Regions from separate parts of the Thermaerobacillus caldiproteolyticus genome, predicted to be linked through region 2. Evidence: riboswitches for the same ligand, from Rfam matches in the RefSeq annotation. Region 2 holds a riboswitch; each other region holds the start of a gene.

Region 1 (10,226 bases), 1.7 Mb from region 2:
ATTTTTTGCACTTTTAACCATACTTTAGAAGATACTCTACCGCTAAAAGCAACGATTTTAGTTTGTTGGATCATGCAGTATCTGTAAAGTTTATCAAGAGCGTTGTGTCTTTCGATGTCGGACTTTACTACAATGATTTCGGATTCACCGCAAAGCGCTGCGTTATGAACTCCGCCTATTTGTTGGAAAACGATGCTCCTGTACTGTAAGTGTTCCATGAGATAAAGCATTGCTCCACCTAATGTTTCTATTCGTCATCGCTGTTTTACATCATTGGGCAAATAAAATTGTCTGCTTTTCCTGCAGAAGGAACCGAAAAACACTGCTGGTTAATCGGTTGCTTTGCGTGTACATCAATATAGGCGAAGTTGAGATTGGCATCAGAACCAATAAGACCCTCGGAAGCAAGAAACCAATGACTAGTTAAGCGTACAAACCATTGTTTCGAATGGTTCGCCGTTTACAACAATGGTCAGTAGATATTTTTTCACAATGCCGTCTTCTTGTTCGAACCCTATGTTTTCGTAGCCTTTCATCTTGTTTTTTAGCCGTTGTCTATTTTGTTTACCTTCTTTATTTTTATGTTACAATCATATTAAATCATATTATAAGAATAAACGAATGATTTTGAAAATTGTAAACTATTCATGATGTCCGGAGCTAGGCGTATAGAGCATGATGTTATTCATTTTGCCAATATGCCGTTTTTAGGGAGGATTGATGATGGGAAAAACGAAACATACGGGGCCGATAAAATTGGACAAAAGTCCAAAACCTTCTCTTTGGGCAAGTGTTATGCCGATGGGGTTAGGAAAGGTAAAGCCGCATCATATTCGTGATACATTAAAGGTCGTCTGGGAAAATAAAGATCAGCTGTCTTATGCGTATCGCATTTTGACGCAAGGAGTATGTGACGGCTGCGCTCTCGGAGTTGCCGGATTGCGCGATCAAACGTTAACAGGTCCACATCTTTGCACGACGCGCTTAAATGTGCTTCGCCTAAATACGATGCCTGCAATTGATGGGAAATGGCTGGAAAATGTCGATAAATTGAGAGAATTAGATAGCACAGAGCTCAGAAAACTTGGGAGAATCCCGTATCCGCTTTCAAGAAAACCGGGAGAAAAGAAGTTTACGAGAATTAGCTGGGATGAAGCGTTAAACCGCATCGCCGAAAAAATTAAATCAATCAATCCAAAGCAGTTAGCGTTTTATTTAACGGCGCGCGGCATCACGAATGAGGTGTATTATACGGCGGCAAAAGTAGCGCGGTTTTTAGGAACAAACAATATTGACAATGCATCGAGAATTTGTCATTCACCAAGCAAAACGGCATTAAAGCGGTCGCTTGGAATCGGCGCATCCAGCTGCAGTTATAAAGATTGGATTGGCACAGATGTCCTTGTATTTTGGGGCTCTGTGGCGGCGAATAACCAGCCGGTTTCGACGAAGTATATGTACGCGGCAAAAAAAGCGGGTACAAAGATCATCGTCATTAATCCGTATCGCGAACCGGCGATGGAGAAATATTGGATTCCGTCAATTTGGGAAAGTGCGCTTTTTGGCACAAAAATCGCCGATGATTTTTATCAAGTGAACATTGGCGGCGATATTGCCTTTATGAATGGTGTCATAAAACATTGGTTCGAAATGGAGGAAAACAATCCGGGCTCAGCCATCGATTGGCAGTTTGTCCGTGAGCATACGAACGGAATCGATGAATTAAAGGTGCATGTCGCAAAATACGATTGGGAAACGTTAGAGAAATCTTCTGGTCTTTCTAAAGAGAAGATGTATGAGTTCGCAAAATTGCTCGCTGAAGCGAAATCGGGCGTGTTTGTCTGGAGTATGGGGCTTACTCAGCATCGCTTCGGTACGGACAATGTTTCGCAAGTGGCCAATCTCGCCATGCTTCGCGGCTTTATCGGACGCGCTCATTGCGGGCTTATGCCAATTCGCGGCCACAGCGGTGTTCAAGGCTCAGGGGAAATGGGAGCCGACCCGTTTGTATTACCGGGAGGGGAATTTGATGAAGAAAATATCGCGCGTATCGAAAATATTTGGGGATTTCCGATTCCGCGCTGGCAAGGGGATACGATCGGACAGACGCTCGAAAACATCCTGCTTCCTGATGGTCATGAACGAAAAGTGAGAGTGTTATATACGAGCGGCGGCAATTTCTTAGAAACAATGCCGAATCCAGATTTTATCCGCAAGGCGTTGGAAAGCTTGGAATTGCGTGTTCATCAAGATATTATTTTTAACACGTCGACATTGTTGGATGCCAAGGAAGAAGTGATTATCTTACCGGCAATGACGCGCTATGAACAGCCGGGCGGTGGCACATCGACAAGCACGGAGCGGATGGTGTATTTCAGTCCGGAAATCGAGGGACCGCGAATTGAAGAAGCACGGGCGGAATGGGAGATTTATATCGACCTTGCTTCACGCGTCAAACCAGAAGAAAAACATTTGATTCATTTTAGTCATGCGCAGGAAATTCGCAACGAAATTGCCATAGCGAATCGAAACTATGATGGAATCCAGCATTTAAAGAAAAAAGGTGATGTTTTTCAATGGGGCGGTGCTTGGCTTTGTGAAGGAGGGGTATGGCCGACAGCGGACGGCCGCGGTAATTTAATTCCAATTGAATTGCCGGAGCTGCGAAAAGCGGAAGGACAATTTTTTGTGACGACTCGACGCGGCAAGCAATTTAATTCGATGATTTATAGCGACAAAGATCCATTTAATGCGGCAGATCGTTATGATATTTTAATGAATCGTGAGGATGCAACGAAACTTGGCATTCGTGAAGGCGAGACGATTGTTGCTTATAATCGTCATGGAATGATGCAGGGCCGAGCAAGGTTCGCAGATGTAAAACAAGGAAACATTGCTGTCTATTGGCCGGAAGGAAACGTGTTAATTCCAAAAGGAGTCTATGAAACATACGCGAAAATCCCAGAGTACAATACTATCGCTGTCGTCGAAAAAGCTGAGACGTTCCACGCACAGAAAGATCAGAAATACGTTGAAAAGCGCATTGAAGAGATGGAAATGACCGTTGACTAACTTCATAGCTTTTAAGATGTGATTTATTTGCAAAGTATAATTTTTTATAAATTCCAATAAAATCTTTTAATCAATAGGAAAAGTGATATTATCTTTATCACTTCATGACTGTTGAAAGGGATTGAATGTGGAGATTTTTGTTTTTGGCAAATTGAAAATTAGGGGACAGGAGAGAAATATGATCGAATTAAGAAAATACAGTGATGCTTCGGTATTTAAACAAGATGTACTCCCATTTCTCGGGCAATATGAATATGAAGGAGAAAATAATTTACTGTTAGGGGTACTCATGAATTTAAATGAAGGCGATAAGCCTCTTTATATGGGAACGGTCACAAAAAACGGGGAGTTATCGCTTGTATTATTGCAAACGCACCCTCGTCAAATGATTTTATCAAAATCATTGCCGTTAACATCTGAAGAGATTGCTGATTTAGCTAAGAAGCTATACGAGGATTATCCAAATATTCCTGGATTGATCGGTGAGTCTACCCTCGTAACATCGCTCGCTGAACAAATTGCGCGTCTGAAACATAGTGACGTTCATATTCATATGAAGCAACGCATTTACGTCCTGACTGAAGTGAAAAAACCGGCTTCGGCAAGCGGAAAGCTGCGTCAAGCAGAAATGAACGATTTCGCAACTATGAAAGAGTGGATCTACCACTTCTGTCAAGACGTAGGGGAAGCCGATATCGGTTGAGGAAGCCGTACAAAAAGCGGAAGAGATGATCGAAAAAAAGAGGTTGTATGTATGGGATATTGATGGAAAGCTCGTTTCCATGGCCTGCTGGGCACGCCCGACAAAAACGAACGTAACGGTGGGGTTTGTGTATACGCCGCCGAAAGAGAGAAAAAAGGGCTATGCTTCCGATTGCGTTGCTGCTCTCACACAACATTTGTTAGATTCGGGATATAACACATTTTCCCTGTATACAGATTTAGCAAATCCCACGTCAAACAAAATTTATATGGAAATCGGCTATGAGCCGGTGATGGATTCAATGGTAGTGCTATTTCGAAAGGAGCTATGCTAATGAGCCGAATCCCCTTTGCCTTAATTTTCGATATGGATGGTACACTGTTTCAAACAGAGAAAATTCTTGTCCCAGCATTGCATAAAACGTTTGACCGGTTGCGGAATGAAGGACAATGGCAAGGAGAAACTCCCGTTCGGCAATATTTGAATATTCTCGGCGTCACTCTCCCAGAAGTGTGGCGTCAGCTTTTACCGAACGCGAGTGAAGCGGTTCGCGAAGCTGCAGATCGATGGTTTCTTGAAGATTTAGTGCAGGAAATTGAGCAAGGAAACGGGCAATTATATCCGGGAGTCGTATCTACCCTTGCCTATCTCAAGGAACAGGGAATTTCTCTTTTTGTTGCCAGCAATGGGTTGGAGCGTTATGTCGATGCTATTCGGCAATACTTTTGCTTAGAACGTTATTTCATCGATTTTTACAGTGTCGGTCGCTTTCATTCGCCGTCGAAATCCGCTTTAGTTGCTCGGTTGTTGAGAGATTATGACATTGAAAAAGCGGCGATGGTTGGCGATCGGAGTTCCGATATTCAAGCGGCTAAAGAGAACGGTTTGTTGTCCATCGGCTGCCGGTTCGGATTTGCCAACGATAATGAGCTGCGTGATGCCGATTTCATTGTACATGAATTTTCGGAGATTGTTTCAATGATCGTGGAATGGAAAAAGATATAGTAGTAGAGAAAGACTGTCTCAAACATAAACAGGCCGATTTCAATAACACATAAAAAATGGAAAATCCTCAACTCGTGTCGGTGTTCGGCGATGAGACAGTCCTTTTTGCATCATATAGGTTAGGACTTTATTTTTTATGAGCTACAACGATTTGTGAAAATGGAAAGGTGTAAAAAATTCGTTTTGTTTCAATTTGACTTGCTAAGGGTGCCAATATCTCGATATATTCAGATATTCGCTGAATGTCAGAAATGACTAATCTTCCGTTTGGACGCAAGACCCGCCACATCTCCCGAACTGCTTGTTCTCTATCTTCAGCGCTTTTAATATTATGAATAACAAAATTTGACACAACGGCATCAAAACTTTCAGCTGCAAATGGCAATTCACAGGCATCTCCATCAATAAGTTCAATATCAGCTACCTGTTCCATTTCTGCATTTTTTCTAAAAGCTTCCCTGCTGTTGCCGCTAATGTCCCACTGTGACCAACGATCAATGGCTGTTACTTTACATCCCATTTGTGCTGCTGCAATTGCAAGAAGTCCTCGACCTGTTCCTACATCTAGTACCTTATCATTCCTGTCAACTTGAGCTAGCCGTAAAATAACGTGTCGGTGCTTTATTTTGATAACTGTGGAGTACAAGAACATCCATAAACCCATAGATAACATGAACAACCCAAAGAAGAGGCCGCCTATACTTTGAGGCAATCCTTTGAGACTAACAAGAGAAAATATCAATCCGATGACGATGAGAATCCCTACCCAAAAAGGGGCATCAATTCCATATCGAAGCGTAAATCGCATCCGTTATCCTCCTAAGTTTTTATATCTGAATTATATGAATATTAATAACAGTCATTCTAATTCTATGACACTAATTTAATATATGGGCATGTGTGAATCAAGTTTTTTAGAGAGGACTGATGTTTTTGGGAAATATTAACTTTTTCTAAGCGATCATCGCATCATTTTGTCACGAGACAGTTGTTTTCCGAAGGAGCTGTTCTCGAATGTTCACAGCAGTATCAAAGAGGTTGACAATGGTTTTAAACGATTAAGGAGATTCGTTCTAAATTTGACCTGCATGTATTGTTTGAGTTTTATCTTGCTCTTTGTTTTACGAGAAAAGAACTATATTCGCTTAAGATAAGCTATCTAAAGATTCTAGGAAATGGCCCTTTTTCTTGGTATTATCTCGTTCTAGCATGTTAATCCTGACTCTTCCTCTTTTCAGAATAGAAATTCTGCTTATTGTTGTTATTTTATTAGTATGGGAAGTGTTTGCTATTTTCTAGTCAGAACGAAAAACATACGAGCAATATCTTATTGAAGACATCACATCTTATCTTTATAAACCTCTAAAAAACAATCTCTTCCTGTGAAAGGAAGAGCTTTTTTATGCATATTTTCCTTCTTATCGTTAGAAAATAAAGGGAGACAATAGGCGTCTGTTAGGACGAGGCAAAGGAGGAGAAGAGAATGGAGAAAATGGAAAAGCGATTACTGTTCTTCTCGTTCCTTGCAATTGCTGTTTTTGTATCGCCGTATTTTGTTTTTGGCGAAGATGCGCATATGCGTGTTCACGATAATCTTGATTCCAATATTGCGTGGTATAAGGTGTTAACAAGAAGCGGGGAGCTGTTTGGTCCGATTAATGCCGTCATTCCGCAAATTATTAACGGCTTACCGAGAAATGCGTATGGAACAGAATTTAGCGGAATCGTTTGGCTTCATGCGTTATTTCCATCCATTTACGCCTATGGATTAAGCCAAGCGATCACGCGCGTGTTTGCGTTTATCGGCATGTATCTTTTGCTTAAAAAACATGTGATCAAATCCCCGGAATGGTCTTGGATTCGTGTTGGTGCAGCTCTCGCTTTTGCATTGACGCCGTTTTGGCCGTCGGGCATGTTAAGCACGCTTGGAATGCCGCTTGCGTTATGGGCGTTTTTAAACATTCGTGCCGGCGAGCGTTCGTGGGTAAATTATCTTGTGCTTACGCTTTTGCCCTTTTATTCCAGTCTTGTGCTCGGTTTTTTCTTTTTCCTTAGTGCCATGGGAGTTTTTTGGCTTGTGGATGTTGTGCGCGGGAAAGGGTGGAATTGGCGATTTTTATTGGCGATTGTGTACATGACGGCTATTTATGTTGCGATTGAATACCGCCTTGTCCATTCGCTTTTATTTGCTGATGAACCGACGAGTCGTGATGAATATTTTCATGCCCGTCTTTCTTTTTGGCGTGCTATTCGATTGACGTTGAAAAATTATATTCTGGGCCACAATCACGTGATGACGGTGCACGGTCTTGTCATTTTGCCGGTGACGTTCGTCGCTTTATATATGGTTTGGAAAAAGAAATTATGGAAGCAAGAAAAAATGTTTCTGTTTCTTCATGCTTTGAACTTCGCTCTTTCGGCATGGTATGCGTTTTGGTTTTATAAAGGATGGGTCCCGTTAACTGAACGCTTTGACATTCTCGATAAATTTAACTTTGCCCGCTATCATTTTTTGCGGCCGATGGTGATTTACATGCTATTTGCGCTTTCGTTAAAAATTTTATGGCAACAAGGACAAGCGTGGAAAAAAGCATGTTTTACCGCGATTGCGGCACAACTCATCGTGCTTGCGATATTTAATGAGGAAATCTTTTATCGCCACAAACCGTCGTTTAAGCAGTTTTACGCCGAAGAACAATTTCAAGAGATTAAAGAATACATAGGCCTTCCTGTGTACAAATATCGCGTCGCCAGCATCGGAATTCATCCGGCGATCGCCCAATATAACGGGTTTTACACATTAGATACGTACAATAATTTTTATCCGTTGAGGTATAAACACCAGTTTCGAAAAATCATTGCGCGTGAGCTAGCGAAAAATAAAAAGCTGCGCGAGTATTTCGATGAATGGGGAGGACGTTGTTATATTTTCGTAGACGAGTTAGGCAAGCATTATATGTTTAAAAAACATTCAAAGAAAAAGATTACCAATTTACAGCTAAATACCGATGTGTTTCGTCAAATGGGCGGACGCTATATTTTTTCCGCCTTACCGATTACAAATGCTAAAAGCAATCAATTAGCACTGGAAAAAGTGTTTCATTCCGATGAATCCGCATGGACGATTTATCTATATAAAGTGACATCGTAAGGAGGAATAGCGATGAGCGAACCGGTTCTCACTATTGTAGTCCCTTGTTATAACGAAGAGGAGGTGCTTCCAGAAACGATTCGGCAACTTCGTGATTTGCTTCAGCAATTAATAGCCGAGCAGCTTGTTTCTGAACAAAGTAAACTATTGTTCGTTGATGATGGAAGTCACGATACTACGTGGACGATTATTTATAAAGCAAGCTTGCGATATCCAGAAGTGAAAGGATTGAAACTCGCCCGCAATGCCGGGCATCAAAATGCCCTTTTAGCCGGATTATTTGCAGCTAAAATGCTTTCTGATTGTATCGTTTCCATAGATGCCGATTTGCAAGATGATATTTCCGTCATTCGTGAGTTTATGAAAAAGTTTCATGAAGGATACGAAATTGTATACGGAGTACGGAATAAGAGAGATACGGATTCGTTTTTTAAACGCCACAGCGCCCAAGGGTTTTATAAATTAATGAAAGCGATGGGGGTGCATATCGTTTATAACCATGCCGATTATCGTCTCATGAGTCGACGCGCCGTTGAGGAGCTCGAACGGTTTGAAGAAGTGAATTTGTTTTTGCGCGGCATTGTACCGTTGCTTGGTTTCCGTTCGACAACTGTTTATTATGACCGAAAAGAGCGATTAGCGGGAGAAACGAAATACCCGCTTAAAAAAATGTTGGCGTTTGCTTTAGACGGGATTACCTCATTCAGCATTACACCGATTCGTTTCATTTCGCTCGTTGGATTTGTTTCCTTTTTTGTGAGTTTGTTTTTTGGGGCATATTTTCTATTTTTAAAATTTAACGGTTATACGCAAACGGGGTGGACATCGCTTATTACGTCGATTTGGCTTCTTGGCGGACTTCAGCTCATTGCGCTCGGCTTGATTGGGGAATACATCGGGAAAATCTATAAAGAAACAAAACGCCGTCCGCGTTATATCATTGATCTTGATTTATTCAATTTTCCGTTGCCGCTTCCGGTAAATCATGTTCCATCGCTTGGAGAAGAGCGGAAAAGCGTCGATATTCAGAAGAGGAATAGGTAACGGCGATTTTTTGCTTGCATTCCTTTTCAAGAAGGAGTAGACTGGGCTTGTAAAAATAAATAGTGAGCGGGAGCCTGTGGAATCAGGCTGAGAGTACGACTAATCCGTCGTTGACCGTTTGAACCTGTTGGGTAATGCCAGCGTAGGGAAAGTGACAAGGAGAGAAGTGTACACTTTGCTTGCGCGCAAAGTGTTTTTTATTTTTGTGTGGAAAGGAATGGAACAAGGATGGACGTGCAAGAGATTGCCAAAACATTAGAAAACGTGCGGCAGGCTAATCCGCTCGTTCATAATATCACTAATGTTGTCGTTACAAATTTTACGGCAAACGGTTTGCTTGCATTAGGCGCTTCTCCGGTTATGGCATACGCGAAAGAGGAAGTGGCTGATATGGCAAAAATCGCTGGAGCGCTTGTATTAAATATCGGCACATTAAACGAAACGGAAGTCGAAGCGATGTTGATGGCTGGAAAATCGGCGAACGAACACGGCGTTCCGGTCATTTTCGATCCGGTTGGGGCAGGAGCGACGCGCTACCGAACAGAAACGGCAAAAAAGATTGTTCGTGAAGTGAACGTTTCTGTCATTCGCGGCAATGCGGCGGAGATTGCCAATGTCATAGGAGAAAATTGGATGATTAAAGGTGTGGATGCCGGCGAAGGAAACGGTGATGTCGTTGCGTTGGCAAAAAAAGCAGCACAGCAGCTTCATACCATTGTCGCGATTACGGGCAAAGACGATGTGGTTACCGATGGGGAGACAACATACGTCATTCGTAACGGCCATCCGCTTTTAACGAAAGTCACTGGAACGGGCTGTTTATTAACATCGGTCATCGGGGCGTTTGCCGCTGTTGAATCCAATTTATTGGTAGCGGCAGCTTCTGCGCTTGTCAGTTATGGAGTTGCTGCGGAAATCGCAGCGAAAAAAGCGGGAGAAGCGGGTCCGGGAAGCTTTCAAATTGCCTTTTTAAACGAACTTGCTCGTGTAGGGGAAGAAGATATTCGTCAATATAGTCTCATAGAACAAGTGAAGTGAAAGGGAGATTGTCATGAGAAACGTGTACAAAGCGTTAACGATTGCTGGTTCTGACAGCGGCGGCGGCGCCGGCATTCAAGCAGATTTAAAGACATTTCAAGAGCTGCGAGTATTTGGAATGTCCGCATTAACAGCGGTGACGGCGCAAAATACGCTCGGCGTACAAGGAGTATATCCTTTATCCGTTGAGGCGGTTGAACAGCAAATTGAATC
Region 2 (10,226 bases):
CAATTCTTTTCCTAATTCGTTTATTTGTGCAAAAATAGCCGCCGTATATTTTTCTGTTAATGTCGACGCTAATTGTTGGCGAATTTTCTCGACACCCGTTTGTCCGATTGAGCGAAGCAAGATAGTTAAACCCTTCATTCGATTTGTAATACAACTCTAACGGTGTCGGCTTCTGTGCCATTAACATTGTCGCACGCTTGGAAAAGTTGCTCGGAATGAGTACCTCAAAATAAAATTCATTATTTTGCAATCCTTTTTCTGCTTGCTTTCGGTCAACAAAATGCCACTCAAAACTTTGATCTTTTTTAATTCGTCGACTAACTCATCTCCAATGGCATACGTTGTTCCTTTATATGTAGCAGGACGGTCCTCATTGACAACCGCCACAGGCAATCGTTCCAAATGGCCGTACGGATCCCAAAATGCCCAAAGATATGTTCCGCTGTATAAAATCGGGATAAATAAAATCCCAATCAACACAATAAGTCGTTTGGGACGTTGAACAATGCTTTTCCATTCATCAATAAGCCATGATGCTAACGCGATCTTCCTTCCATTAAATCAATTGTTCCCCAGTTAGAATATCCGCTTCCATATCGTTACATGCAACGTATCATTGACAAAATGTAACATTAACGTTAATGTTATATTTATAAAAGCTCTTTAATAAAATAAAGTGAGAGGAAAAATGATGAAGCAATTTAAAATTGATGATGTCGCGAAAGAAACCGGCCTCACGAAACGGACGATTCGCTATTATGAAGAAATTGGGCTCATTAAGCCGCCTGAACGAAGTGAAAAAGGCACAAGGCTATATACGGAAGAGGATATTGAACGCTTAAAAAAGGTGATTGCTGCTAGAGAAGTATTAGGATTTTCCTTGCAGGAACTACAACAATTTTTAACATTAAAAGAAACAATTGAAGCCCACCACCGCGATTATCGAAACGCAACCGATAAAGAGCAAAAACAACAAGAGCTAAAAGAAATCGCAGCAGGAGTTCGTGAGCAAATCGACATGCTCGAACAAAAAATGAAAAAAATGCTTGAGTGGAAGAAAGAACTTAAACAGCTTCACGAAAAAATTCAAGCCATTTTAGAAGAGCAATAAAGGAGAGGAAGAAAATATGGACGAAGGGAAACAAACGCGCGCCCGCTGGATAACGGTATTTGCGGCATTTTTAGCGTTTATGGGAATCGGGATTGTCGATCCGATTTTACCGATGATCGCTGAAAGCATCGGTGCGACCCACTGGCAAGTCGAAATGCTATTTACCGCTTATATTTTTACGATGGCAATTATGATGATTCCATCCGGAATGTTCGTGAGCCGTCTTGGAGATAAAAAGATGATGGTAACAGGACTAGCCATCGTCACCGTTTTTTCATTATTATGCGGTTTATCCAACAGCATTCCGCAACTTTCTGTCTTCCGAGCCGGATGGGGGCTTGGAAATTCAATGTTTTTCGCAACAGCAATGACGTTATTAATTGCGCTTACTCCCCAAGTGCAAACAGCGGTCGGTCTTTATGAAGCAGCCATTGGTCTCGGTATGGCGGGCGGGCCTCTTGTTGGCGGCATTCTCGGCCAGCATTCATGGAGATATCCGTTTCTTGCGACAAGCATATTAATTTTTGCAGCGCTTTTACTCGTGTCATTCTTCGTCTATGATCCAAGCAAAAAAGTAACAAGAAAAACTGCTAGCATCAAAGAAATGGGCCGACTTTTATCATTCCCTCCATTTATTAAAGGGGCTATTGGCGCCATGTTGTACTATTATGGCTTTTTTGTCGTGTTAGCATATTCGCCATTAATTATGCAGCTATCGGCCATTCAAATCGGTCTCGTCTTTTTTGGTTGGGGGCTTTGCCTTGCTTACGGCTCTGCAATTTTATCACATCGCTTAGAAAAAACGTATACACCAAAACAACTTTTGCCATATAGCCTCTTTATATTTGCCATCTTTTTGCTTCTTTTATTTGTCGCAAATAACATGTGGGTATTAGTCATTTGCATTATCTTATCGGGATTAGCGTCTGGATTAAATAATGCGTTATTCACAAGTTATGTTATGGAAGTATCGCCATATGAACGCGGCATTACTTCCGGAACATACAATTTCGTACGCTGGATGGGAGCAGCGATTGCTCCAGTCTTATCAGGGGTGATCGGACACGCTTTTTCCAGCAAAGCGCCATTCATCGTAGCGATGGTACTAGCACTAATCGCCTTTTTATTTCTGTTGTTTGGAAAAAAACAACAACAACATCCTCTCTCACAAACAAGCTAATGGCTTTCTTTCCTTAAACAAACACTATATAAGTAAAGTAAACTAAACGGGGCTGGCCCATCTTGTGGGTCACCCCCGTTTTTCTAATAATATAGGCTTTCTACATAATGACACCTAACACACTTTCGCATGACGGGCGTTTCGAAAAAGACGTGTCGGCACTTTTGTTGAATGTCGGAAATTTGTTGTTCTAATTGAGTGATCCGTTCTTTTAGCTGAAGGATTTCCTGCTTTAACGCCGCTACATCTTCATTATTGGTAAAGGGTTGCCCCATTTTCCACAAACTCCTTCGCTTTTTGTTTCATTCCTTCTTCTTTGACCGCTTTTTGCAAATCGTGAGAAATTTTCATCGAGCAAAACTTCGGTCCGCACATCGAACAGAAGTGAGCCACTTTCGCTCCTTCAGCTGGCAATGTTTCATCATGATATTCCCGTGCCCGTTCCGGATCGAGAGAAAGGTTAAATTGGTCGTTCCATCGAAACTCAAAGCGCGCTTTCGATAATGCATCATCGCGCATTTGTGCTCCCGGATGACCTTTCGCCAAATCAGCCGCATGTGCTGCAATTTTATAGGCAATAACCCCTTGGCGCACATCTTCTTTATTCGGCAATCCTAAATGTTCTTTCGGCGTCACATAACAAAGCATTGCCGTTCCGTACCAGCCAATCATCGCTGCACCGATTGCGGAAGTAATATGATCGTATCCCGGAGCAACATCTGTTGTGAGCGGTCCCAATGTGTAAAAAGGAGCACCTTTGCAAATTTCGATTTGTTTCTCAACATTTTCTTTAATTTTATGCATCGGCACGTGGCCCGGACCTTCGATCATTACTTGCACATCATGCTTCCACGCAATCTCCGTCAATTCTCCAAGCGTCTCCAGCTCGGCAAATTGCGCTTCGTCATTCGCATCGGCAATCGAACCAGGTCGTAATCCGTCTCCAAGAGAAATAGCAATATCGTATGCTTTTAAAATTTCACAAATTTCTTCAAAATGTGTGTACAAAAAGTTTTCTTGATGGTGGGCTAAACACCACTGTGCCATAATCGAACCACCGCGAGATACAATCCCTGTTGTACGATTGACCGTCATTGGGATGTAACGAAGCAATACCCCGGCATGGATCGTAAAATAGTCCACTCCTTGTTCAGCTTGTTCGATTAACGTATCACGGTATATTTCCCACGTTAGTTCCTCCACAATGCCGTTCACTTTTTCAAGCGCTTGATAAATCGGAACTGTCCCAACCGGAACCGGTGAGTTGCGGATAATAAACTCTCTTGTCGCATGAATATGCTTTCCTGTTGACAAATCCATAATCGTATCGGCTCCCCAGCGAATCGCCCAAAGCATTTTCTCGACTTCCTCTTCAATGGATGATGTTACAGCGGAGTTGCCGATGTTTGCATTAATTTTCACATGAAATTGACGTCCAATAATCATCGGCTCACTTTCAGGATGATTAATATTAGAAGGGAGAATCGCTCTTCCTGCTGCGACTTCCTGGCGAATGAGTTCAGGGTCCATATTTTCACGAATTGCAATAAACTCCATCTCTGGAGTAATGATTCCTTGTTTGGCATAATGCATTTGCGTGACCGTTCGTCCTTTTTTCGCACGAAGTGGTCTTCGATGAAATGGAAGAACGATGTCTGATTGGTTTCCACTGCGAAGTCCGTTATCTTCCGGTTTTACTTGGCGCCCCTCGTATTCTTCCACATCTCCTCGTTCCAAAATCCAACGTTTACGCAATTCTGGTAATCCTTTATGAATGTCAGGCTGAAAATGGGGATCGGTGTAAGGTCCGCTTGTGTCATATACTCGGACAGGTTGGTTTTCAAACGTTCCTTCCTCTGTTTTCGTAGAACTTAATGCAATTTCTCTCATCGGAACACGAATATCCGGCCGAGAACCTTCGACATACACCTTTTTACTTGCAGGAAACTGCATGAGGGATAAAATGTTTGGCATGTAACTTCTCCTCCTCTTTTGTTTTTTGACCCGAAGTTACACCAAAACGTGTGGACGATAGGAGGGAGAAGACGAAGAAATAAAAATCGGGTTCTCCAACAAGAGAACCCGACGGAATGACAAATAGCGCAAGTATACAACAATACTCCCACTATCTACTTCCCTACGCTGGCATAACCCAGATCAGGTTCAAAGGGTCAAAGAACTTAAGCGCGTTCTTCTCTCAGTCCAAGCTATTGGACTCCCCTAGTAGATAAGCAATGAATCATATTCATTTTTCTAAATATTAACACATATTTTTATGGGTGTAAATGCTTTTTATACTTTGGTTCTGTTCGTTTCATTCTCCTGAACAACTTTGAGCTCACATCCGATACGATGAGACGCATTCAGGGAAAGTCCTGCCCTGTAGGAAGTTACCATGCTTTATTTGAATTTGAAAGCACTTAAAATCAATAATAGCGCTTATACTTTAAATTGCTGCAATAGAGACTGCATTTCTTCTGCCATCTTGCTTAAAGAGGAGGCGGATGAGGCAATTTCCTCCATTGACGCCATTTGCTCCTCTGTAGCAGCGGAAATGTTGGCTGAGCCTGTGGACGACTGTTCGACAATTGCGGTAATACTCTGAATTGAAGCAGCAACATGCTGAGCGCTCTCCGTCATTTGCTGAATGGCTGCAGACACTTGTTCAATTTGTTCATTAACACCGTTAATAGATTCCCGAATTTGTTCAAAAGAAAGACCTGCCGTTTGAACGGCATGAATCCCTTGTGAAACTTCGTTAACGACCGTCTCCATAGAATCGATGGCCTTTTCTGTCTCTTCTTGAATATCACTAATGAGTTGTGAGATTTGTTGAGCTGACTGAGCCGATTGCTCTGCTAGTTTTCTCACTTCATCGGCTACTACCGCAAATCCTTTTCCTTGTTCTCCTGCTCTCGCTGCTTCAATGGCCGCATTCAATGCGAGCAAATTTGTTTGTGAAGCGATTCCTGTAATCACTTGCGTAATTTGACCGATTTCATTGGAACGTTCTCCAAGCCCTTTGACAACTTGTCCAAGTGATTGAACATGCTCATAAATAAACTGCATTTGCTCTTCCATTTGCTCAATGGATTGTCTCCCTGCTTTGGCTTTCGCAAACGTTTTATTTGCATTCATCGATACATGCTGCGTATTGGCTGACACTTGGGTAAGTGTTCCTGAAATACCGTTCATTGAAATCGATGTTTCCTGTGCCGTTTTGACTTGTTGTTCAGAGCTTAAAGCAATCGTTTCCATCGTTGATGCAATTTGCTCTGTCGCTTTTGTTGTCTGCTCGGCAATATGAGTCAACTGGTCAGAAAATAACGACATGTCATCGGAATGACGCTTGATGTTGGAGATGACCGCTTGCCATGTTTCTACCATCTCATTCATGCAAACGGCAATCGGCTTTAATTCTCTCACCTCGTCAACAGGAACACGCGTTGATAAATCCCCCTCTGTCATCTTTTCCAAGTAGTGATTAATCACCGAAATTGGAGCAATAAAGCGCCGATAGTTTAAGATAGCTGATAAAATACCAATGATAGCGCCAAGCAGTATTGTGCCGACCATCGTCCACCAAAACGCTGAACCGGCTATTCCGTTTGCCATACATATTCCTAAACCAACAAGAGCAGTACTCGGAATGACAACAAACAGTGTACGAATGACATAGCTATGTACTGACATATTTCCCCTCACCTTTCAATGAATTGAAAATTTATATATAATTATAACATTTCCTTTTTTTAGATGGGAACGACGTTTTTTATCATAAATACATAGAGAACCAATAAATATAAAAAACAACAGCCAAGAACAATATTTGACAATAAGAGATCTTTTGTTTTACAACTATAATAAACGAAAACGAAAGAAGGGATATAGATGATCGGGTTTATCGGTTTAGGTATTATGGGAAGCAGGATGGCAGAAAACTTATTAGATAAAGGCTATGAACTGATTGTTTATAATCGGACGAAAGAAAAAGCAACACGCCTACTAGAAAAGGGCGCTACATGGGCCGGCTCACCAAAAGATGTCGCGCATCAGGCAAAAATAGTATTCACCATGTTGACTCACCCGAACGCTGTAGAGGTTATCGCACTCGGAGAAGATGGATTTCTTCATACCCTTTCAAAAGGAGCGATTTGGATCGACTGCAGCACCGTCCACCCTTCTTTTACGAGAGCAATGGCAAAAGAAGCAGAACAACGAGGCATCCGCTTTCTTGATGCTCCTGTCTCAGGCTCAAAAATTCCCGCTGAAAAAGGAGAGCTCATCTTTTTTGTCGGAGGAAAACAAGAAGATGTAGAAGAAGTGAGACCGCTTTTGAATGCGATGGGAAAAGCCATTTACCATCTTGGAGCAAATGGAACTGGAACAGCAATGAAACTCGTCGTCAACCTCTTGCTTGCTGAGTCTATGGCTGCTTTTGCTGAAGCTGTCACGCTCGGTGAAGCGCTCGGTCTCAATAAGGAAACGGTCGTGAATACACTTTTAAACAATCCGAGTGCCGCGCCATTTCTACAAGGGAAAAAAGAAAAAATTATTCGCAACGATTTCGCCACAGAGTTTCCGCTTGAACATATGCAAAAAGACTTGCAACTAATCTCACAAGCTGCCTATGAAAATAACGTTTCTTTGCCACTTGTCAATGCTGCAAAAGAACTTTACGGTTTGGCAAAACAGTACGGATTCCATCAGAAAGATTTCTCCGCCATTTATCAATTCTTATCGCATAAACATCAGTAAATGCCTATCGTAACAAGGATAGGCATTTACTTTTACTTACTATATAGCAACACTTGAGCAATACCGACAAAATATTCCGATTCACGAATAATGTGATTAAGCACAACTTTCGCGGTCGGATTTTTACTCACAGCAGCACTCTCGTTTTTTAACTGTTGGCATAGTTTGATAAATTCTAAGCTTTGCTGCAAACAATAAGACACTAATTGCAACACTTGATTATAGAGCTGATCAGGCAAATAATATCCGGCACGAGTGACCGATTCAATATAGCGCACAACTTGTTGATGTGTCGCAGAAAGAACTTCTTCCCATTTCTTAAGTGTTTCCACATACGGCTCTTCTAATCCTGCTACAAGCTCGCGGATCACAACGGTATGTTCTTCTTCTTGATGTTTCCAAAATTCAGCTTCATCCAAGATCCGAAGCGGCATTTGCTGACCATAATAAAACTGCATAATCCCATCTCCCCGCTTGCGCTTCTCATTTCAATATATGGGGAGGATGGAAAAGATATGATTTCCCATAACTTTCAAATTGGAAAAATAATATCCACAGTAGTTCCTTGACCAACTTCACTTTCGATTTTAATACTTCCGTTATGTGCTTCGATAATCTTATAACTTACCATTAATCCTAAACCTGTTCCCTTTTCCTTCGTACTGTAAAAAGGTTCTCCTAACTTTGATATTCTGTCTTTAGGTATCCCGCACCCTTGATCTATAAAGCGAATGACAAGACAACTATCTTGCACCTTCGCCTGAACTTTAATCTCTCCACCGTTTGTCATCGCCTCAATGGCATTTTTAATAATATTAATGAATACCTGTTTTAATTGATTTTCATCACAATAAAGTAGCGGAAGATTCGGTTCAAATTCCGAAATCATTTTAACATTATTTAAAATCGCCTGTGCGTCAAGCAAGGTCATCACATCTTTCAAAAGAACAGAAACATCCTTCCGCTGAAAATTCATCACCTGTGGTTTCCCTAGCATCAAAAATTCGTTAACAATAAAGTTAATTCTCTCCAACTCCGATTCCATAATTTCAAAATAATGTTTATGTGTTTCACATTCTTCTTTTAGCAGATGCATAAAACCATTGATAGAGGTCAATGGATTTCGAATCTCATGGGCCACTCCTGCAGCCAGCTCCCCCACAACCGCAAGCTTTTCTGATTTCCGCAATAATTCTTCCGCTTGTTTGCGCTCTGTGATATCAGTAGAAACAAATAAGATTTGATCGGTTCCCTCATTTGGAGAGAAAATAGGTAGTCTCACTGTTTCTACCCATCTAGTCTTTCCTTCCTGATCTTTGAACTCTTCTTCAAGAACGATTCGTTCCTTCATTTTCTCTATTTCTTCCCACACACTAACTGGATTAGATTCTATATTAAACTGAAAATCATCGATCTTTTTGCCAAGAAGATGCTGTGTTTCTGTTCCTAAAAGCTTAGCGAACGATTCGTTTACAAGGGTGAAATTTCCTTCCTTATCGATGGCATATATATAACTTGGGTTCATATCGATAATTTTACGAAGAAATTCCTTCTGTTCTTTCAGTTGTTCTTCTTTAAGCTGCAAATTCGTTTTCGACTGGCGAATATACTGAATCATTTCATTGAAGCGACTGGATAGTTTTCCGATTTCTGTATTGTCAATTTTCTCTATCCGTTGATTATAATCTCCTTTCGCCACTTGATCTACAGCAAGATATAATCTGCGGATTGGATGAATAATTTGCCGTGCATATAAAGCAGTAAGAATAGATAAAACAATAAAGGCAACAAGCGAAATCGTCCATAATGATTTTTGAAATGCAAAATATGGTTCATAAATTTCATCAGCCGGTATTTGCGCTACTACTCCCCAATCTAAAATCGGGATATACTCAAATGAAGCAAGCATAGTAATCCCGTTTGTATTCGTAACTTCTTGATACCCCGATTGCTTTTTTAACAGCTTCTTTACAATAGGATTTTGACTTACATCTTTCCCGATTCGTTCTTTTGATGGATGAGAAATAATTTTTCCGTTTCTATCAACAATAAACGTATACCCATTTTCCCCGATCTTAAAACTTTGAAATATAGATTGAAAAATTTCATTATTTTCAATACGTAACGATAAATTGACTATTCGCTCGACTTCTTTATGATCGTTTACGACCGGGATTGAAACAACGAGCAAATATCGGCCTGTATCCGCGGAAACTACATTGCTTAAATAAATTTTTTGTGTTTTGAGTGCTTGCTGAAAATATTCCCGTTTGCTTAGGTTATAATTTTTCAAATGTTTCAAGTCATTCGGATAAAAAGCTCGTACATATCCATTTGTATCCAGAACCGTACCACTATCAATATAAGGGGAAATATCAACAATATTCGCTAACCCCCTAGAAAGTTGATTAAAATCATTCGACTTAAAATTTTCATTCGACTGAACGTAATTCTCAAGACTTTGAAGGTCTTTGGCAATAAGAGAAATCTGATCTTTCATGCGCAAAACCGTTTTATCAGTAACTTGCCGATATTGTTCCTTTGAAATTTCCGGTAATATGATACGTGATACAATAAACATTAAGCCTAAAAGTGTACAGATAATGGCTAGATTAATGATATAGATTTTCCAAAAAATCTGTGATTTAAACCATTTCATATTGCTACTCCTTAACTCATTCATAAATAGAACACGAAAAGAAAAAAGGTAGGGCATTCTCTGATTTAACAAAAAATCTAAGAGAAAGGGGCACCCTACCTTATATCTAAAAATATGCCTAACTTCGAAATCACTTCCATCACATCTTTCAGATGACAATCTTTTATATCCAAAAGTATACCTAACTTCGACTTCACAATTCAACTCTTTCAATCCACTGTTACTTCGCAAATTTTTTCAAACTCAAGCGGTGACAGACATTTATAACATGAGAATATCACGGTTCATAAGGTCGACTTTGGTAAAAATAATTTGGCGTCACGGTCGTATTGTCATAATTTTTATGGAAAATATGGGTGGTCGCCGGGGAGACAGGCGGTATCAACCATGTCCAGTCTCCTGTTACATGGCGGCCATCTTGTTGTTCTTTTTGCTCGAATAACTTAAACTGCTGCGATGCCGTGTGGTGATCGACAATGCTGACGCCCGCTTTTTTATAAGAATATAAAACAGCGATG
Region 3 (10,226 bases), 270 kb from region 2:
CTGAGCAAGTGGATCTTTGGCTAAAAATACCCCCGACATCACCGCGATGCCACTTGCTCCCGATTGTAATACTTGTTTGACATTGTCCGGCTGAATACCACCAATAGCAATAACCGGAATGTATATACTCGACGCAATCGTTTTTAATGTTTCTAATCCTCTCGGAGGAACTCCCCGTTTGCACTCGGTCGGAAAAACATGACCATACAGACAATAATCCGCCCCGCTTTTCTCTGCCTCCATCGCTTCTTCTAATGAATGAACCGAACAGCCGACAACAAGCGACGGAAAATGGGCTTTAACCGTTTTTGCAGACAAGCTGTGGTAAGCAAGTTGGACACCCTTCACTCCAAAAACAGCTGCCACATCGACGCGATCATTGACAATGATCTTTCTTGCCGGCACTCCGCGAGCAACAAGGGCAGAAATGAAATCAGCAAGTTCTCTTGCTGTTTTTGTTTTTTCCCGCACATGAATCGCATCGACATACGGATGAATGTGTGCCGCAATCGTCACGAATTGTTCAAGCGGCTGCATCCCCGTTGAAATGACATGAAATTGTGTGTTCATTTCAATCCCTAACCTTCTAACGTACATCTTCGACTGGAATATACGGAAAACTGATTCCAACGTAGTACGCTACTGCTGTCATAACGCTGATCAAAAGAAGGAACACAAAATCGTATTTACTAAACCCGATTTCGTAGTAAAAAGTTCGGGCCGCTCCGCTGGAAAATCGCTTTGCTTCCATCGCTACCGCAATGCGTTGAGCGCGGCGGATGCTTTGCGAAAGAAGCGGAATTGCATACCGCTTTATTTTTTCAAATATTCCGCTGTTGGCAGTGACTCCCCGCACTTTTAACGCGTTTTGTACCGTTTGAAACTCCTCAAGCATGATCGGAATGAGACGGACTCCTGCTAAAAAGCTATACGCGTATTTCGGCTTCAACTTCAGTTGCTGCATGAGCGAATAAAATAAATAAACCGGTCTTGTCGTTAACGAAAAAAGTAAACCAAGTAGCGCAAACGTTAATGCGCGAAACCCAAGATGCATGCCGCGTAAAAAACTTTCTTTTGTAATATGAACAAGGCCCCACTGAAACCATGTTGTTTTTCCTTGACCAAACAGCATCATCGAAGAGGCGGTTGAAATGAAAATAAGCAAAAACGGCAAAAAGAGCAACAACAAATACTTCATAGGGTATCCGGTATAGATAATGAACAAAAGGATAAGCGCAATAGAAAAATTCATTAAGATGTTCGGGTTATGCACGAACAATACACCGATAAATAAAACAAGCATCACAAGCAGCTTCAAGCTTGGATTCGTTCGATGAAGCCATGTCTCACGATAGCGAATGTCCCATCTCACCGTTCTTCCTCCTTACACGGACAATAAAGCGCCTTTTGTATGATCTGTCACAAGCTGTTCATCGGAAACAAGTTGTCCGTCTTCAATCACCCATCTTCGCGTCGCAAAATGCGTTACGATATTCTCATCGTGGGTGATCATCAGAATCGTCGCACCTTGCTCGCGATACGACTCTAACAGCTCTAGCAGCGCAAACGTATTTTTCGCATCTTGACCGAATGTCGGCTCATCTAACAAAAAGATTTGTTGCCCGCTTACAATCGAAGCAGCCACGCTAAGCCGGCGCTTTTGCCCCATCGATAGTTGGTACGGATGTTGGTCTTGCTGCTCTTTCAAATGAAACATTTGTAACAAGCTCTCGACGGTCTCAGCAATTTCTGTTTTAGAGCGCTTTTCAAGCCGGAGCGAATACGCCATCTCTTCCCACACTGAATTGGTGACAAATTGAAACTCCGGATTTTGGAATACAAATGCGATAAGGCGGGCGAGCGTTTTGAATTGTTCGCTTTGCTTTCCAAACAGCTCATACACCCCGTCGGTTGGAATAAGCTTCATGAGCGCATGCAATAGCGTGCTTTTTCCTGCTCCGTTTTTTCCAGTAATAGCAATCCATTCACCCGACCGAACAATCGCTTGATCAACACGAATTTTTACTTCTCGATTTCGATATCCTTGAAAACGTTCGAGACGAATCACTTCATCCTCTCGAACAGCAGGTTGACGACGTTTTCGTTGTTTGACATACTCGTCCCATATACCGGGATACCAAATTCCTTGATCAGCAATCACGTCTTTATAATCATGAAACACGGTTGCCGCTTCACCATCTGCGATGATTTCACCATGATCATTAAACAAAATGATACGGTCAACAAAATCCAGCACCTGTTCAATTTTGTGTTCAACAATAATGACTGTTTTATTATGGGCGATTTGCTTAACCGTCTTCCAAATTGATTCTGTTCCTTCGTCATCAATCATCGCTGTTGGTTCATCAAGAAACAACACGTCGGGCTGCAAGGCAAGAACAGAGGCAAGTGCGAGTCTCTGCTTCATCCCCCCGGATAATGTTTGAATATCCGTATGCGGCGTCAAGTGCAGCCCAACCTCTTTCAGCAATTCTTCAATCCGGCCTTTCATTTGTTCGCGCGGCACGCCAATATTTTCAAGTGCAAAAGCAATTTCCTCATCGACAAACGGCATGCAAAATTGGGAATCAGGGTCTTGAAATACGTATCCCCAGTTATCCGGAACTTGAACGTGTTTGGCTTTCATTGGGATATCCACCGAATGCGGAATCAATCCGGAAAGCACTTGCATCAGTGTTGATTTTCCGCATCCCGATGGACCAAGCAACAACACTTTTTCCCCTTTGTAAAACGACACTGATAAATCTTTAAACAATAACGTGTCTTTTCCGGGAAATTTCAAACGTAACTGTTCGACCGATGCAATCCGTTCCATCTGTTTGTTTCACCCTTTAACGATCTAACGCGTCGTAATCTTCCTTGGAAGCCGGTCGAACCATTTGTGTGACTCCTGTCGCTTCTAATGCTTTTACTAATGAAGAAGCAAAGACACCGGAAATAACGATGGCGCCGACAAAGCGAGCAATGAGAAATAATGCGAGATTCCAAGGAGCCAACGCTTCAATATACCCTTTGTAAAAATCCATAATCAATGAACCGATGGTAGAACTAATCGCTGCTAATGAAACAACGAAGAGATCAAAACGCTTATAGCGAAACGTCGCAAATACTGCTTCCGCACACAATCCTTGCACAACGCCGTAAAGCAATACTTCAAGTCCCCACTCGGATCCCATAATAAACTCACCGGAAGATGCAGCAATTTCCGCAAGAAGAGCTACCCCTGGCTTACGAATAATGAGAAAAGCTACGGACGCTGCGATAAACCACATTCCATAGATGAGTTGGTCCAGATGAAAGCCAAACGGTTTGACAAAATAGTAAAACGGTCCCCATAATTTATAAACAATTCCAAATACAATTGAAATCACAATCGTTGTTAAAATATCCGCTAATTTCAATCCTTTAGTTGCTGACATGCTCTGCTGTCTCCTTTCTTGTTACTGGCCATGTTTCTAGGTGATATGCCATTTCCCAAAAAGCATATTCGTACTGGCTGCTAATGATAAAATGCTGTTCCATCCGCTTTCGATCAGCTTCCGTTACAGTTTCTGCAATCTCATCCAATCGAGCAATTTGTTCTTCCACTAAACTTCGAAACCACTCGGACCCATAAGCGGCAATCCATTGTTGATAAATCGTCTCTTCCGGCTTGCAATCTTTCAAGCGCTCGCCAATCTCATAATAAAGCCAATAACACGGCAAAATCGCCGCAATCACATCTCCTAAATGCCCTTCGTAGGCAGCGCGATACAAATGTGATGTATACGCATATGCCGTCGGCGCCGGAATAAACGAAGCTTTTTCTTCTTCCGTAATTCCAAGCTGCTTCGAAAACTTTTCATGTAACGATAATTCGGCTTGATACGTATTTTGTGCATGATGTGCCATGCGAGCGGTCGTTGATAACTCATTTGCTCTTGCCGCCCCAAGCGCCTGCACTCTTGCAAAATGACTTAAATAATATGAATCTTGTAAAACATAATAACGAAAACAAGCAATATCGAGCGTCCCTTCACCGAGTTCCTTGACAAACGGGTGCTGAAAGCTCGCTTCCCAAATTGGGTTGGCAGCCTTACGCAACAGTGTTGAAAATGCCATCAAAATCCCCTCCAAAACATAAATGTATGAAACATGTAGAGCGGGCCCATATTCTGCATGTTTCATTAAATAAAAACCCACTTTCTTTACAAGCGTAAAGAAAGTGGGTTAGAAACCGTAAACAAGCAAAAGATTCCTGCCACTTCCACTTCCCTACGCTGGTATAACCCAGATCAGGTTCTAAGGGTCTCAAAGGCACACTTTGATCTCAGCCTATCTAAAGGCCCCCCTAGTGGATCGTGCTGCTTATTTAATTTTACTGTTTGAGTTTATCATATCACGGCTAGAACGGTTGTCAAGTCATTTTACTCTTCCTCAACGACTACTGCCGTTCCGTCGTACGACAAAATTTCTGACGTGTTCGCCATAATGGCGGCTGTCGTTAGCCTCACCCCAATGATCGCATTCGCCCCTTGCTGTTTCGTCTCTTCGATCATGCGGTTAATCGCAATCTGTCTCGCTTCCTCCATCATCTCGGTATACGCTTTAATCTCTCCGCCGACAATCGTTTTAAAACTCGCCATAATATCTTTTCCGATATGTTTCGATTGAACGGTATTTCCTTGAACAAACCCTTTATACTCTTTAATTTGTTTTCCCGGTATGTAATCGGTCGTCGCAATAATCACCGTATCCCTCTTTTCTTCCATCTATGTTTATCATTATTCTACGTTTATGAAAAAAGTCCTTCCAAATTACGACAAAAGCTGACAGAATTGCTTCTTTCCCAGCAATTCTGTATCATAGAAAAAGCAAATCATTACAGGTAATGGAGTGGAGAATGTGGCAAAAGTATTTCTGAAACGAAAGCGAAAAAAACGTCTCGAACAAGGCCATCCTTGGATATTCCAAAGTGAAGTTGACTATATTGAAGGAGATTTTAAACCGGGCGACTTTGTCGAGGTTTATAACCATCAAAATTACTTCTTAGCTAAAGGCTATATTAATCCAAAATCGCAAATGATTGTGCGCGTCCTTACGCAAAATCCAGAAGACGAGTTAAACGAGCAGTTTTTTCTGAACCGCATTCGCAAGGCGTGGGCGTATCGTGAGCGAATGATTCCCGGCGTTCGTTCTTGCCGTGCTATTTACGGAGAAGCTGACTTTTTGCCTGGCTTGATCGTCGATAAATACGAAGATGTGCTTGTCGTACAAATTTTGTCGCTTGGTATGGAAAAACGGAAAGATTGGATTTTAAACGGGTTGCTGGAAGTATTTAATCCAAAAGCGATTTATTTGCGCAATGATGTGTACGTCCGCGAGCTGGAAGGGCTCCAACAAGAAAAGGGATTTTGGTACGGGCAATGTGAGACGGAAGTGATGATTGAAGAAAACGGCGTTAAATATATTGTTGATATTGAAAACGGACAAAAGACCGGATTTTTCTTTGACCAGCGTCAAAACCGCGCGGCAATTAAACCGCTCATCGACAGTAACTCAACCGTATTAGACTGCTTTACCCATACAGGATCATTTATGCTCAATGCGTGCTTGTATGGAGCAAAACATGTGACCGCTGTCGATATTTCTGAACATGCCATCGAAACAGCGAAACGCAATGCTGCATTAAACGGATTTACAAACGTTGATTTCGTCGTCGCCAATGCCTTCGATTACTTGCGAGAAGCGGTTCACGAAGGGAAAAAATGGGATGTAGTCATCATTGATCCGCCAGCATTCGCCAAATCCGCTCACGCTGTCCCAAAAGCACTAGGTGGATATAAAGACATCAATCTCAACGGCTTAAAGCTTGTGAGAGACGGCGGCTTTTTCGTGACGGCAAGCTGCTCGTATCACGTCCATGCCGATATGTTCCAAGCGATGATTGAGGAAGCGGCGTTTGATGCGAAAAAGATTTTGCGGCAAATTCATTGGAGCGGCGCCGGCTACGATCATCCGAAACTGCTTGCCGCCGATGAAGGCGACTACCTAAAATTTGCGATTTACGAAGTGCATTCACGCAGATAACGGACATCAAGACTGATGTCCGTTTTTGCTTACCATCCTTTCTGCGTTCGCAAATTTCTAATGTGTGCGACATGATGCTTGCCGTGCCAAGCAAACATCGCAACACATGTATACAATTCTAACTCTGTCTTCATCGCAGGATGATAAAGCTTGCGTTTAAAATCTTCCAGTGGTAAAGATTCAAGCAAAGCTGTCCATCTTTCATGAAGCCCTTCTAGCAATTTAAGCGAAGATTCAATTGGGAAAGCACGCGCCTCCGCTGTCTCGGCCCAATCGTTCTCTTCAAAAGGTTTTACAGTAGGAAGCTCCTCCGTTACGATAAGTTTTGTACGAATAAACGCATTCATATTCGCATCAGCAAGATGATGCACAACTTGAGCAACCGTCCATCCTCCTTCACGATATGGCGTGTTTAGCTGTTCATCATTCAATCCGCTCACCGCCTCACGCAACTGCTTTGGCAGCATTCGAATATCAGAAATCCACTGCTTTACATCTTCTTCACGGAAAGACGTTGGCTTTTCAAATTTGCCGATCGGGTAGCGAATATGTTCCATTTCTCATTCCTAGTTACTAAAATCTATAAAAAAGATCTACTAGCCGCGATGGAACCAAGAAGCACCGCATAATGCTCGGACCCTCACCCAAGCTGCCATCAAAAAGAGAATCCCTTTGCCATTCCCTCGCTGTGAAAGGCACTCCGTGGTTCATTTCAACAGTAGCTTTCGTCATGTCTCCTTCAGTTCATGGCAGGATTTTAGTAACTAGGCTACACCTCCTCTTATTCTTTTTACAACTTGCTCTTTTACGAGTTCAACGGACATATACATATTTCTTTCCTTGAATTCCTTGAAGAAAAAAGGCAAGCATCATTGCTTGCCCTTTCTATCACTATTTACTTTAACAAATACACCCGCGCCTCATATGGCTTCAACTTAAAGCGTGTTGTGTTTTTATGAGGTTTTACTTCGTAGTTTTGCAACACTAAATCATCCGAAGACAATTTGATCGCATCATAACGATAAAGAGCAGGCTTGTCGCTCAAGTTGACAATAATGACGGCTTTTTCGTTCCCGAGTGTTCGTGTGTAAGCGTAAATCGCTTTATCTTTTTCTAAAATTACATCGTACGTTCCATAAATAAGAACATCATTTTCTTTGCGAAGGCGAATCATTTTTTTATAAAAGTGAAGAACGGAATTAGGATCTTTTAACTGTGTTTCTACATTAATCTCTTTGTAATTTTCATTTACACCTATCCATGGTGTTCCGGTTGTAAAACCAGCATTTGTTTCATTCGACCATTGCATCGGTGTCCGTGAATTATCTCGTCCTTTTTTCCAAATGACTTCCATGATTTCTTCATGTGAACGCCCTTTTTCCCATTCCAGTCGATAAAAGTTTTTCATTGCGACATCATCGTATTCATCAATAGTTTCAAAGCGGACATTCGTCATGCCAATCTCTTGCCCTTGATAAATAAACGGCGTTCCTTGCATCAAAAAATACATCGCGCCAAGCGCCTTCGCACTTTCGGTAAGGTATTCCTTATCGTTTCCCCACGTCGAAACGGAACGAGGCTGATCATGGTTCTCTAAAAATAATGCGTTCCAGCCTCGGTTTTCAAGACCTTTTTGCCATTTCGTCAGCGTGCGTTTCAACTGACGAATATCAACTCCACCGTCCGTTCCTTTTTCCCATAACCCTAAATGCTCAAACTGAAAAATCATATTAAAAATTCCGTTCTTTTCGCCGGCCCATTCTTCCGCCTGCTCGACTTTGACGCCATTTGCTTCCCCGACGGTCATAATATCGTATTGCGCAAACGTTTGCATTTTCAGCTCTTTTAAATACTCCATAATCCCTTCTTGGTTCATATGACCAGCGAAGGATGGAACATAATCAAGCCCTTTGGGATTCGGTAAATCCGGCAATCCGGGCTTTTTCTTAATATGAGAAATCGCATCGACGCGGAATCCATCAATACCTTTATCGAGCCACCAATTAATCATCTCATATAGTGCGCGTCGCACTTCTTCGTTTTCCCAGTTTAAATCCGGCTGCTTTGCATCAAATACATGTAAGTAATATTGATCGGTTTTCCGATCATATTCCCAAGCCGATCCGCCAAAAATACTTTCCCAGTTGTTCGGCTCTTTGCCATTTTTTCCATCGCGCCAGATGTACCAGTCACGTTTTGGATTATCCCTTGATGAACGCGATTCAATAAACCAAGGATGTTCATCACTTGTATGGTTAATGACAAGATCCAAAATAACTTTCATACCGCGTTGATGAATTTCCTCGAGCAACAAATCAAAATCTTCCATTGTTCCAAACTCTTCCATAATCGCATGATAATCGCTAATATCATAACCATTATCGGCGTTCGGTGATTGGTAAATCGGACAAATCCATATGATATCGATTCCAAGGTCTTTTAAATAATCAAGCTTTTGTATAATTCCACGAAGATCCCCGATTCCATCACCATTAGAATCCATAAAACTTCTTGGATAAATTTGATACGCTACTCCTTCTTTCCACCATACCTTGTTCAAGGCTGTATCCTCCTCTTTTACCTGTATGCGCTTTCAACATTACTCTACACTACATCACCACAATATACAATGCATTTTATGAAAAAAGGAATTTTTTATACCAAAAATGGTACTACTTACCGATTTAATGTTTAAAAGCGAATTGACCAATACGTAACAACATTTATCTAAGAGCACCATGGAACTAATAACCGCATAGCCATTTAAGAATATGATTTTGCAAGAATGGTAACGACAGCAGAAAAGGCTTCAAACGAATTGAAAAACAAGATAATTGTTTAGTGATATAGTTGATAATCAGCACTTTAAATGGAGCTGTCATTTTTTGCGATGGATCTTTCTTGAGCACAAGATTATCCAGACACGGCCAATGGCCCCCTTTAAAGTAAAGTGGAGAGACGTTAGCTTTTTTAGCTGATTATACGATGACAGCCCTGCTTATATCACAATCCACATCAATCCTATATTCGCTTTTATCTTTCATTCTTATGCTGAGTGTCTCAAAAAGAAAAGGGCTCTCCTTTTCAGTCGCATATAAACGCGAATGAAAAGATTGAATGCTGTTGGAGTGTGATTTCTATCTTATTCAAAAACGCTTGAGTATATATCTACCTCCAATAGAAAATGCGAAAATCAGTGGCACATGACTGGATATGTCACAGTTCTTGCTTTTTCACGATTTTGATAAGTTTTTCGTTCGTCATCATGGAAGCTTTTGAAATCGACCGATCACCAGTGCCTTGACTTAAAAAATTCTGGCTAGTGTGAAAGCAATTATAAATCTCGATCAAATATTTGTGGATTGACTAGATTATCATCTTCTATAAAAACAATTGCGTTTTTTAAGGACGTCATAAACCCTGCAGCAAGTTCCAAAAATTACAGCCGATGATGATCCCTTCCGCAACTCCTTCACTGATGATCTGGTCCTCTAACGCACGATTTTCTTGATCGATATCCCATTGATCATCACTCCACGTTTCCGCCAGTTCGATCGCAAAAGCCCCCTCCTCCACGGCACATCTTGAAAATAGTGAAGGGGTATCGTCAAATCCCTTTTTCATAGCAAACGCAGAAAAAGGTAAACCGCTGTAAGAACGCGTTGATTAACGCTGTTAATCTCAGAATATCTGCCTAATATTTTAGGATTTTTCTTGATTAAATCGTAATCAAATATATTTCAACAACTGATTGCAGTTAAACCAGCCGAGCGTTGTTAAAATGGCTTTCACATAGTGCCAGCAAACGCTTCATACAGGATTCACCCGGAGACGAGAAAATTCATCAATCTCATACATATGTCTTCCAAAAGAAACCATAACCCCTAACGATTCTAATCGCTGTTTGGCAGCTGCTCCGTCAAGGCAATGCTCATGCTGCTTGATGGAGCAATAATTCTTATTTTAACTTATTCGGAATCATCGATGTGTTTCCTTTTTATGCTCGGTTCTGGTCATAAATTTTCAGATTATGGTAAACCGCTTTTAATAGTGGTGTCGGAATCTTATACTCTTTTGCTAGCTTCAATAAATACCCTTGCAAATGATCCGCTTCTACCATTTGTCCTTTTTCCATG

What was found. A riboswitch is a leader RNA that binds a small molecule or an ion and turns the genes downstream of it on or off. The one in region 2 is predicted to bind thiamine pyrophosphate.
Region 1: another riboswitch for thiamine pyrophosphate. It lies ahead of thiM (hydroxyethylthiazole kinase); the one in region 2 lies ahead of thiC (phosphomethylpyrimidine synthase ThiC).
Region 3: another riboswitch for thiamine pyrophosphate. It lies ahead of tenA (thiaminase II); the one in region 2 lies ahead of thiC (phosphomethylpyrimidine synthase ThiC).

The regions. Positions count from the first base shown of each region.
Region 1 covers NZ_CP064060.1:1,548,507-1,558,732, reverse strand. The annotation lists gene ISX45_RS19575 (formate dehydrogenase accessory sulfurtransferase FdhD) at 1-218, opposite strand, end outside; gene ISX45_RS07630 (FdhF/YdeP family oxidoreductase) at 724-3,072, shown strand; gene ISX45_RS20250 (hypothetical protein) at 3,251-3,775, shown strand; gene ISX45_RS20245 (GNAT family N-acetyltransferase) at 3,801-4,109, shown strand; gene ISX45_RS07620 (HAD-IA family hydrolase) at 4,109-4,780, shown strand; gene ISX45_RS07615 (class I SAM-dependent methyltransferase) at 4,908-5,588, opposite strand; gene ISX45_RS07610 (DUF6044 family protein) at 6,264-7,931, shown strand; gene ISX45_RS07605 (glycosyltransferase family 2 protein) at 7,944-8,975, shown strand; TPP riboswitch at 9,032-9,141, shown strand; gene thiM (hydroxyethylthiazole kinase) at 9,204-10,013, shown strand; gene thiD (bifunctional hydroxymethylpyrimidine kinase/phosphomethylpyrimidine kinase) at 10,027-10,226, shown strand, end outside.
Region 2 covers NZ_CP064060.1:3,541,032-3,551,257, reverse strand. The annotation lists gene ISX45_RS17855 (YhgE/Pip domain-containing protein) at 1-120, opposite strand, end outside; gene ISX45_RS17850 (YhgE/Pip family protein) at 181-507, opposite strand; gene ISX45_RS17845 (MerR family transcriptional regulator) at 692-1,111, shown strand; gene ISX45_RS17840 (MFS transporter) at 1,128-2,291, shown strand; gene ISX45_RS17835 (coiled-coil domain-containing protein) at 2,375-2,566, opposite strand; gene thiC (phosphomethylpyrimidine synthase ThiC) at 2,544-4,265, opposite strand; TPP riboswitch at 4,409-4,523, opposite strand; gene ISX45_RS17825 (methyl-accepting chemotaxis protein) at 4,731-5,984, opposite strand; gene ISX45_RS17820 (NAD(P)-dependent oxidoreductase) at 6,183-7,049, shown strand; gene ISX45_RS17815 (DUF2935 domain-containing protein) at 7,082-7,507, opposite strand; gene ISX45_RS17810 (PAS domain-containing sensor histidine kinase) at 7,582-9,708, opposite strand; gene ISX45_RS17805 (nitric oxide synthase oxygenase) at 9,986-10,226, opposite strand, start outside.
Region 3 covers NZ_CP064060.1:72,112-82,337, reverse strand. The annotation lists gene tenI (thiazole tautomerase TenI) at 1-570, opposite strand, end outside; gene ISX45_RS00425 (energy-coupling factor transporter transmembrane component T family protein) at 587-1,372, opposite strand; gene ISX45_RS00420 (ABC transporter ATP-binding protein) at 1,385-2,836, opposite strand; gene ISX45_RS00415 (ECF transporter S component) at 2,853-3,440, opposite strand; gene tenA (thiaminase II) at 3,427-4,122, opposite strand; TPP riboswitch at 4,256-4,363, opposite strand; gene ISX45_RS00405 (YbjQ family protein) at 4,428-4,751, opposite strand; gene ISX45_RS00400 (class I SAM-dependent rRNA methyltransferase) at 4,906-6,090, shown strand; gene ISX45_RS00395 (YfiT family bacillithiol transferase) at 6,120-6,647, opposite strand; gene ISX45_RS00390 (glycoside hydrolase family 13 protein) at 6,986-8,650, opposite strand; gene ISX45_RS00385 (hypothetical protein) at 9,502-9,666, opposite strand; gene panE (2-dehydropantoate 2-reductase) at 10,088-10,226, opposite strand, start outside.